DNA from 2 places in the Calorimonas adulescens genome. Region 2 is predicted to be linked to the other one. Evidence: a T-box and tRNA genes for the amino acid it is inferred to sense, from the RefSeq annotation. Region 2 holds a T-box; the other holds one or more tRNA genes.
What was found. The T-box of region 2 lies ahead of FWJ32_RS08300 (valine--tRNA ligase). A T-box ahead of a tRNA ligase gene usually reads a tRNA of that ligase, here a tRNA-Val.

Region 1: it has a tRNA-Val gene. The T-box ahead of FWJ32_RS08300 (valine--tRNA ligase) is inferred to sense a tRNA for this amino acid. The anticodon was not compared.

Annotation. Positions count from the first base shown of each region.
Region 1 is NZ_VTPS01000002.1:125,102-129,531, forward strand. Features, by position in the region: gene metK (methionine adenosyltransferase) at 1-1,109, opposite strand, end outside; SAM riboswitch class I at 1,173-1,272, opposite strand; tRNA gene FWJ32_RS02340 (tRNA-Tyr) at 1,364-1,448, opposite strand; tRNA gene FWJ32_RS02345 (tRNA-Thr) at 1,461-1,536, opposite strand; tRNA gene FWJ32_RS02350 (tRNA-Val) at 1,544-1,619, opposite strand; tRNA gene FWJ32_RS02355 (tRNA-Glu) at 1,627-1,701, opposite strand; tRNA gene FWJ32_RS02360 (tRNA-Pro) at 1,713-1,788, opposite strand; gene FWJ32_RS02365 (phosphodiester glycosidase family protein) at 2,028-4,370, shown strand; gene FWJ32_RS02370 (hypothetical protein) at 4,403-4,430, opposite strand, start outside.
Region 2 is NZ_VTPS01000011.1:57,592-62,021, forward strand. Features, by position in the region: gene FWJ32_RS08285 (ribonuclease H-like YkuK family protein) at 177-656, shown strand; gene FWJ32_RS08290 (helix-turn-helix domain-containing protein) at 662-1,408, opposite strand; gene FWJ32_RS08295 (CDP-alcohol phosphatidyltransferase family protein) at 1,541-2,041, shown strand; T-box leader at 2,303-2,510, shown strand; gene FWJ32_RS08300 (valine--tRNA ligase) at 2,556-4,430, shown strand, end outside.

The sequences.
Region 1 (4,430 bases), on a different contig from region 2:
AAATGGCCATAGGCTGCCGTCTGTCTGTAAATTGGTTTTCTTAAGTCAAGTTTATCTATAATTGCTGCTGGTCTGAGGTCAAAATTATTATTTATCAGTTCAATAATTTTATCATCCGGTATTCTTCCCGTGCCAAAGGTATCGACCCTTATGGATATTGGCCTGGCCACACCTATTGCATACGCCAGTTCCACCTCGCACTTATCTGCTATACCTGCAGCGACAATATTCTTAGCCACATATCTGGCCGCATAACTGGCTGACCTGTCTACCTTTGTGGGGTCTTTCCCGGAGAAGGCCCCGCCGCCATGTCTTGCATATCCACCATAGGTGTCTACAATAATCTTACGCCCGGTAAGTCCTGAGTCACCTTGAGGGCCACCCACGGTAAACCTGCCCGTTGGATTTATATAGTATTTTGTGTTATCGTCTAAGAACTCCGCCGGAATGACAGGTTTTATGACATATTCTATGATATCTTTTTCTATAGTATCATGGTCCACCTCTGGATGATGCTGTGCCGAAACCACAATAGTATCAACCCTCACTGGTTTATCACCATCATACTCAATGGTCACCTGAGTTTTGCCATCCGGCCTGAGATATGGAATAGTCCCATCCTTTCTAACCTCCGCCAATCTCTTCGCCAGCTTATTGGCAAAGGAAATTGGCATGGGCATGAGTTCCGGGGTCTCATTACATGCATAGCCAAACATCATCCCCTGGTCGCCTGCACCAATCAGATCATATGTACTGCCCGAATATCCCCTCTTCACTTCCAGAGACTGATTTACCCCCAATGCTATATCTGGTGACTGTTCATCAATTGATGTTATTATGGCACAGGTATCACCGTCAAATCCAAATTTTGCCCTTGTGTATCCAATCTCTCTTATTGTCTGGCGAGCTATCTTAGGTATATCAACATAACACTGGGTTGTTATCTCCCCCATAACCAGCACCAGCCCTGTTATAGTAGCCACTTCACAGGCAACTCTGGCATCGGGGTCTTGAGCTATAATCGCATCCAGCACAGCATCAGCTATCTGATCGCATATTTTATCCGGATGCCCTTCTGTAACTGACTCAGAAGTGAATAATTTTTTCATCTTTTTCCTCCTTTAAAATTACATAATAAAACCTCTTCCAAAAGAAGAGGCATATTTCCTTTTCCCCCATCTTTCAGAATTATCCATTCTGCAGGAATTAGCACCATGCAAAGCTGGTTGCCGGGTTTCACAGGGCCTGTCCCTCCGCCACTCTTGATAAGAGAATCTTATCTATTCAATTTACTATGTAATGATAGCATAAATTACTCTTTAAGTCAAACATAAACAATAAAAAGCCTCTGCAGGCTTTTGTATGGTGGAGGGAGATGGATTCGAACCATCGAAGGCCGCGCCAACAGATTTACAGTCTGCCCCCTTTAGCCACTTGGGTATCCCTCCACATTATTCAACTGGAGCTGGCGATAGGACTTGAACCTACAACCCGCTGATTACAAATCAGCTGCTCTGCCGATTGAGCTACGCCAGCATATATATGGTGGGCGCAACAGGGCTCGAACCTGTGACCCCCTGCTTGTAAGGCAGGTGCTCTCCCAGCTGAGCTATGTGCCCATACTACTGGTGACCCCGAGGGGATTCGAACCCCTGTTACCGCCGTGAAAGGGCGATGTCTTAACCACTTGACCACGGGGTCTCTCTTCACACTGGTCGGGGCGGCGGGACTTGAACCCACGGCCTCATGGTCCCAAACCACGCGCGCTACCAACTGCGCTACGCCCCGCTCACACGGCGTTCATATGACATTGTTTATTATACTTGCATTCCAGAATATGTACAATCATGAAATTTAGCCATATTTCATGATTATGTAGCATTAGCTTAATATATCTAATTAAAACTCATTAAATCTTCGTAAAACATTAAACTGAAATTTGTAACCTAATTGTAATATTAATTTAACCCTTTTTAAACTATCTATGGTTATAATAGTTATATGACAACAGTTTATGAGGTGATGGGATGAAATTCTACAAAAAAATTTATGCCATAATGGTCTCTGTATTATTATTGAATTCCTTTACATCCATAGTGTACGCAAGTGACTATCAAATTATCAATGAAAAGACTCAAAGTGAGGTGCTTTCCGAGGGTGTAACTCATACCACTATAGAAAGATTTACCACCTCTGGTTGGCTTGATATAAATATTCTTGAGGTGGAACTTAATAATAAGGATATAGACATCGATGCCTTATATGGGTCGGAAGGGTTGTCTCAGCCGTCCACTGTGTCTTCTATGGCCAGTGAAGCTGGCAGCGTAGCTGCTATAAACGGCGACTTCTTTGATACAAAATCTGGAAGCCCTATAGGTCAGATTGTATCAGATGGTGTACTTATTTCAGGCCCCCCAGATAAGAGTTTGTATGGTAAATTGAGCAGTTTTAATATCGACAGGGACGGGAACATCTTCTTTGAATATTGGACATATAACTTTAGCGTTTCCTTACCTGACGGTACCTCATTACCCATTGCGTCTTTTAATAAAGCCTCCAGTGGACAATATCTAAGCCTTTATGATTACCACTGGGGCAATACACCCGGAGCCAATGGTAATCCAAACCATACTGAGGTTATTGTCGACAAGGATGGAACAGTGCTGGATGTCAGGCCAAATCAGCCTTCAGTGAAAATCCCGGAAGGAGCGTATGCCCTGGTAAGTAATGGTGATACTTCTCAGCAGCTTTCAATGCTGGTTCCTGGAGATAAACTTGTGATTAACCTTGATACTACCCCTGAATACCACAATCTGAAACTGTCTGTGAGCGGTGGCACAATGCTTGTAAAGGATGGCACCATAGCCCCGATAACCCATGATCCCGTACCAAAGCCGACAGCTCGAACGTCAATTGGTATAAATAGAGAGGGAAATAAATTGTTCCTCGTCACTGTTGATGGCAGAAACGGGAGCTCTATGGGCTTACTGGAGAGTGAAATGGCCCAGCTCATGCTGGATATAGGGGCGTATAATGCGATAAATCTTGATGGCGGCGGTTCTACAACTATGGTGATAAGGCCTTTAGGAGAAAAAAATTATGTTACCGCAAATAAACCTTCAGACGGAAAAGAGAGGCGTGTTGCTGATGCCATAGGTGTATTTAACAATGCTGAAGCCGGAGATGTCAGGGGACTAAAAATCAAGGCTGACAATAACGTGTTCGTCGGTACCCGTGCAAAGATAGGGGTATTTGCCTACGACGAGAAATATAATCCTGTAGATGTGGACATGGCCCGTGTTACATTCAATGTAAGTAATGTAAAGGGCAAGTTTGAGGACAACAGTTTTATTCCGCAATCGCCTGGCCAGGCCGTCATCACTGTGAAATATAAAGGTGTTTCTGAAGAATTTAATATAAACGTCCTGGACAAGCCAATAATCTTAAAGTCAAATATATCAACAATAACCACAGACTATAATACAAAGACAGAGATTAAGATATACGGCAAGGATAAAGACGGTTATACAGCAACCATAGACCCTGCTGATATTGAATGGACTATCTATGGCAACGTCGGAAAAATAGAAGATGGCATTTTTACTTCAGGTACTTTAAATGCTTCAGGATATATAAGAGCCGAGTTTGATGGGACATATATCAATATACCGGTAACAGTCGGCAATGCACCACAGACTACTGATGTACCAGACAATATCCGTCTTGAGGATGTGGACCCATATAACAAAAAGATCAATGTAAATAATGACATGAACTCTTACAACATATTTGTTTATGGCGATACCAGCACCAGCACTTTGCTCCAAACCCTGATGCTTTCAAAGGCTGTAGATAAAGCTAACGAGACATCATCTTTTGCCGTGTTTATGGGGAAGAACGCTAAAAAGTTTAACAACTTAAAAATCCCATATATAGCAATAGACAGTCCTGGCCTGTATGAATTCAGAAACTCCAGTTTCATAGTCATGGATTCATCAAAAGGAGGACTGAGAGCAACTGATGCCAGCCAGTGGTTTGCTCTAAAGGACTATTTAAAGAACGCAAATGGTGAAAATATATTTCTTGTTTTAAATACACCTGTTTGGGGAAGCAGTGGATTTACAGACCAAAGAGAGGCAGCTCTACTAGAAAACACTCTTAAGGACTTTAAAAACTCAACAGGCAAAAATGTATGGATTCTATATCAAGGTGGACAAAATTTTTATACTGCTTTAAACGATGAAATAAGGTATCTTGGCCTCAGTGGTACTAAAAATGCCGTAAAGAGTGATGTTTCAACAATGCCCTATGCCCTGATTGAGGTAAATGGCAATGAGGTCTACTATCAAAAGAACAGCCTGTTTGAATAACCTTTGATAGAGCGGAGAGAAATATCTCCGCTCTATTTTACACCAGTTTTTTGTTTGACA
Region 2 (4,430 bases):
TTAAAGTCCGCACATTTTACACCTCCCGATAAGAATCTTTCAGTCATATTATATTCATGGCATAGATTTTGGTGATAATATGGTATATAATCAATCTTTAACGCAAACTTAATATTTTCTTAATACAAATTTAAAGTTTATGATATAATATTAACTTAGAAAAGGAGATGACTCCATTGAACTTTATCAATCCGACCAAGGGTAAGATGGATCTTGATAGCATGAGCAGGGATATTATTGAGTTTATGGCCGAGGACACAAAAAGCAAGTATACCCTTATGATAGGTACCGATTCACAACTTGGACGAATGGTATGTTTTGTAACTGCAATCATAATTTACCGTAATGGTAAGGGTGGAAGGTTCTATTACAGAAGGTTTTTTAATAAGAGGATTCCATCTTTAAAGCAGCGAATTTTTATGGAGACCAGCTTTAGTCTAGAAATGGCAAATATGCTTGTAGAGAGGCTGGATATAAACGGAATGAATAACCTTGACGTAGAAATTCATATGGACGTGGGTAACAATGGTAAGACGAAAGAAATAATAAAAGAGGTTGTTAATCTTGTCATTGGTTCTGGTTATATGGCAAAGGTGAAACCGGATTCGTGCGGTGCAAGCAAAGTAGCTGACAAGTACACAAAATACGCAATGTAAAACAGTCAGGGATTTTGCTCCTGACTGTTTAAGTCTTCAAGGGTGAACTTTTTTGTTACCGGCATGCCGGGCTTTCCAAGGGGAGGCAGTTCCTGACCATTTAGAGTTATTATGGCATTACCGGGATCTCCTAACCGCAAAGTGATTTCCGTACCCTCTAATGTAACCTCCTCACCATTGGTGAATTTTTTTTCTACCAGAACGTTTCCGTTAGCATCTCTAGCCCTTATCCAACAGTCACCAGTAAATTTCAGGTTTATTACAAGTTTGTCGGCAGGTTCCGGTGTTTTGGTCTCAGGCATTTCAGGTGGTGAGTTTTCTACCTGCTGCTGCTCTTTTTGCGGCTCGGTGGGAGGAGGCAAGTTTAGATTTAATTTTTTATACGGGTTTATATATATGAATATTGCAAAAGCAGCAATAAGGACCACTGATGTTATTATGGTAATAAGTGGCCTTAGGTTGATACCAGCAGAATGTTGAGAGACCTTTTCGCTTTGTCTGGAAGGACCTTTTGAGGATTTATTTGTTGAGTCAATAAAATTTTTTACCAGCTCGCTGCCGTCTAAACCGAGAAAGTCAGCGTATTTTCTGACAATACCTATTACATATATCCTATCTGGTACTATACTGTAATTGCCCTCCTCTATGGCGCTTAAATAACGGGTCAATATATGGGTTTCCCTTGAAACATCATCTAATGTTAGATGTTTACTCTCCCTTGCCTCTTTTAAGATCTTGCCAATATCATCCATAAAAAGATCACCATCCCTGCCTTACTTAATGTTATTATAACACTAATTTGACATATAAAAAGTTAATTTTTGATTAATTTTTTAACATGACTATGATATAATAGAAATTGCTGGATCATAGGAGGAAAAATAATGAACATCCCCAATTTGCTTTCTACAATGAGGTTGATTCTTTCACCAACAATAATATGGTTGTTTTTGCGGGATCAGACCTTGATGGGTTATATCATCTTTGGTTTGGCCGCCCTCACTGATATTTTAGATGGCTTTATAGCCAGAAAGTACAACGTCAGAACAAAGCTTGGCACTGTGTTGGACCCGCTGGCCGATAAGGTTCTGGCATTGAGCGTGCTCTTTACCCTTGCGATGAAGGAAATCATTCCATACTGGATACCTGGTATATTAGCTGTCAAAGAGATGATAATGGTAGCCGGGGGTCTTTTTTTATGGAATAAGGGCGTGGTGATACCTGCTAATATTTTTGGAAAGGTAGCTACTGCGTCCACATATGCTGCGGTGTTGGGTTCGTATGTTGATAGGACTATTGGACTTTATGGCCTCATTCTGACTGTAGCCTTATCTATAGTGGCTCTTTTTTCTTACGGAAGGATATTTTTTAAGGAAAAGGTGTAAGTGCTTTAATATGTGTTGACAGTATTAAAATTTTATTATAAGATATAAGCTAATATTGATATCCTGATAAAACAGTTTTCAGGGCATGTCATATAGCATCCAAATGGGTTTCTGCAGTGAGTTTATGATTCTTAAAAGGTGATGAACGGTTAATGATGATACGTCGAACCTGACTCATGTAGGGGTATTAGAACATATTGAACAGGTGTCAGGTGCTGGAATATTATTGATATGTATGCTTATTACTTTTTAACATAATATGTAAAAGCAATGAAGAAGAGGAGTAACCAGGAGCCTGGCTTTCAGAGAGGATGGGTCATGGGCTGTGAGCCTGTCTAAGTCAGACCGGTGAAGGTAGCTTTGGAGCTGTCAGGCTGAAACAACAGTAGGCCTGGCCGGGTATTCCGTTATATGAATGATTGCCCTTATACAGGGAATTAAGGTGGTACAGCGGCCCCCCGTCCTTTAGTGATGAGGGGCCTTTAATTATACAATCTTTTAAGGAGGGAAAGACATGGAACTTCCAAAGACATATAATCCAAGGGAGTTTGAAGAAAGGATATACAAGGACTGGGTAGAAAAAGGATATTTCAAACCCAGAATAGATAAAAACAAAAAGCCCTTCACCATAGTCATGCCTCCACCCAATATAACAGGACAGCTGCACTTGGGTCATGCACTGGACAACACAATGCAGGACATACTTATAAGATGGAAGAGGATGCAGGGTATACCCACCCTGTGGGTGCCTGGCACAGACCACGCCAGCATCGCTACTGAGGTTAAAATAGTGGAAATGTTGAAGGAGGAGGGTCTTACCAAGGAACAGATAGGCAGGGAAGAATTCTTGAGGAGAGCATGGCAGTGGAAGGAAAAATATGGCAGTCGTATTGTTGAACAGTTAAAGCGTTTGGGGACATCATGTGACTGGTCCCGTGAGAGGTTTACCATGGATGAACAGTGTTCTAAAGCTGTGAAAAGATTCTTTGTGAGGCTATACAACAAGGGTCTTATATATAGGGGAGACAGGATAATAAACTGGTGTCCGGACTGTAAGACAGCCCTCTCTGATGCTGAGGTGGAACACAAGGAAGAGGAAGGGCATCTGTGGTATATCCGATATCCTTTCAAGGATGGCAGCGGCTATGTCATGATAGCAACTACCAGGCCGGAGACTATGATTGGAGATACTGCCGTTGCAGTAAACCCCAAAGACGAAAGGTATAAAGATGCTGTGGGCAAGACATTGGTCCTGCCTATTGTAGGACGAGAGATACCTGTTATAGCCGATGACTATGTGGATATGGAATTTGGCACAGGGGCAGTAAAGGTGACTCCTGCCCATGACCCCAATGATTTTGAGTGCGGGATAAGACACAACCTGCCACAGGTCCAGGTTATAGGCGAGGATGGCAGGATGACTGAGGAAGCAGGAAAATACAGAGGTCTTGACCGTTACGAGGCCAGGGCTAAGGTGGTGGAGGAACTAAAGGAACAAGGGTTTCTTGAAAAAATAGAGAAAATTACTCACAGTGTGGGACACTGCTACCGCTGTGACACTGTAATAGAACCACTTATATCCAAACAGTGGTTTGTAAAAATGAAACCTTTGGTAGAGCCTGCGTTAAAGGTTGTAGCTGACGGAAAGGTCAAGATTGTGCCTGATAGGTTTACAAAAGTCTATAACAATTGGCTGGAGAATATAAAAGACTGGTGTATTTCCAGACAACTCTGGTGGGGACACCGCATACCGGCATGGTACTGCGATAGCTGCGGTGAGATAACCGTAGCAGAGGAAGAACCTGACAGATGCCAGTATTGTGGTGGCACAGACATACACCAGGATGAGGATGTTTTGGATACATGGTTTAGTTCTGGTCTGTGGCCGTTTTCAACCCTTGGCTGGCCTGATGATACGGATGATCTCAGGTATTTTTATCCCACCAGTGTACTGGTTACAGGCTATGACATAATATTTTTCTGGGTTGCCAGGATGATATTTTCTGGTCTTGAGGCAATGGGTGATATACCCTTTGAGTATGTCTTAATCCATGGGCTTATAAGGGATGCAGAGGGTAGGAAGATGAGCAAGTCTCTTGGCAACGGCATAGATCCCATTGAGGTGATCGATAGGTATGGGGCTGATACACTGAGGTTTACCTTAGCTACAAATAATTCCCCGGGAAATGATATAAGGTTTTCATGGGAGAGGGTGGAGGCCAGCAGGAATTTTGCCAATAAGCTTTGGAATGCCACACGATTTGCCCTTCTCAATATGGAGATAGATAGGGTTATAGATATACCCTATGACGTGTTGGACCTATCGGACAAATGGATACTTTCAAGGTTGAATAACCTGATCAAAGAGGTGAACGCCAATCTTGAAAGG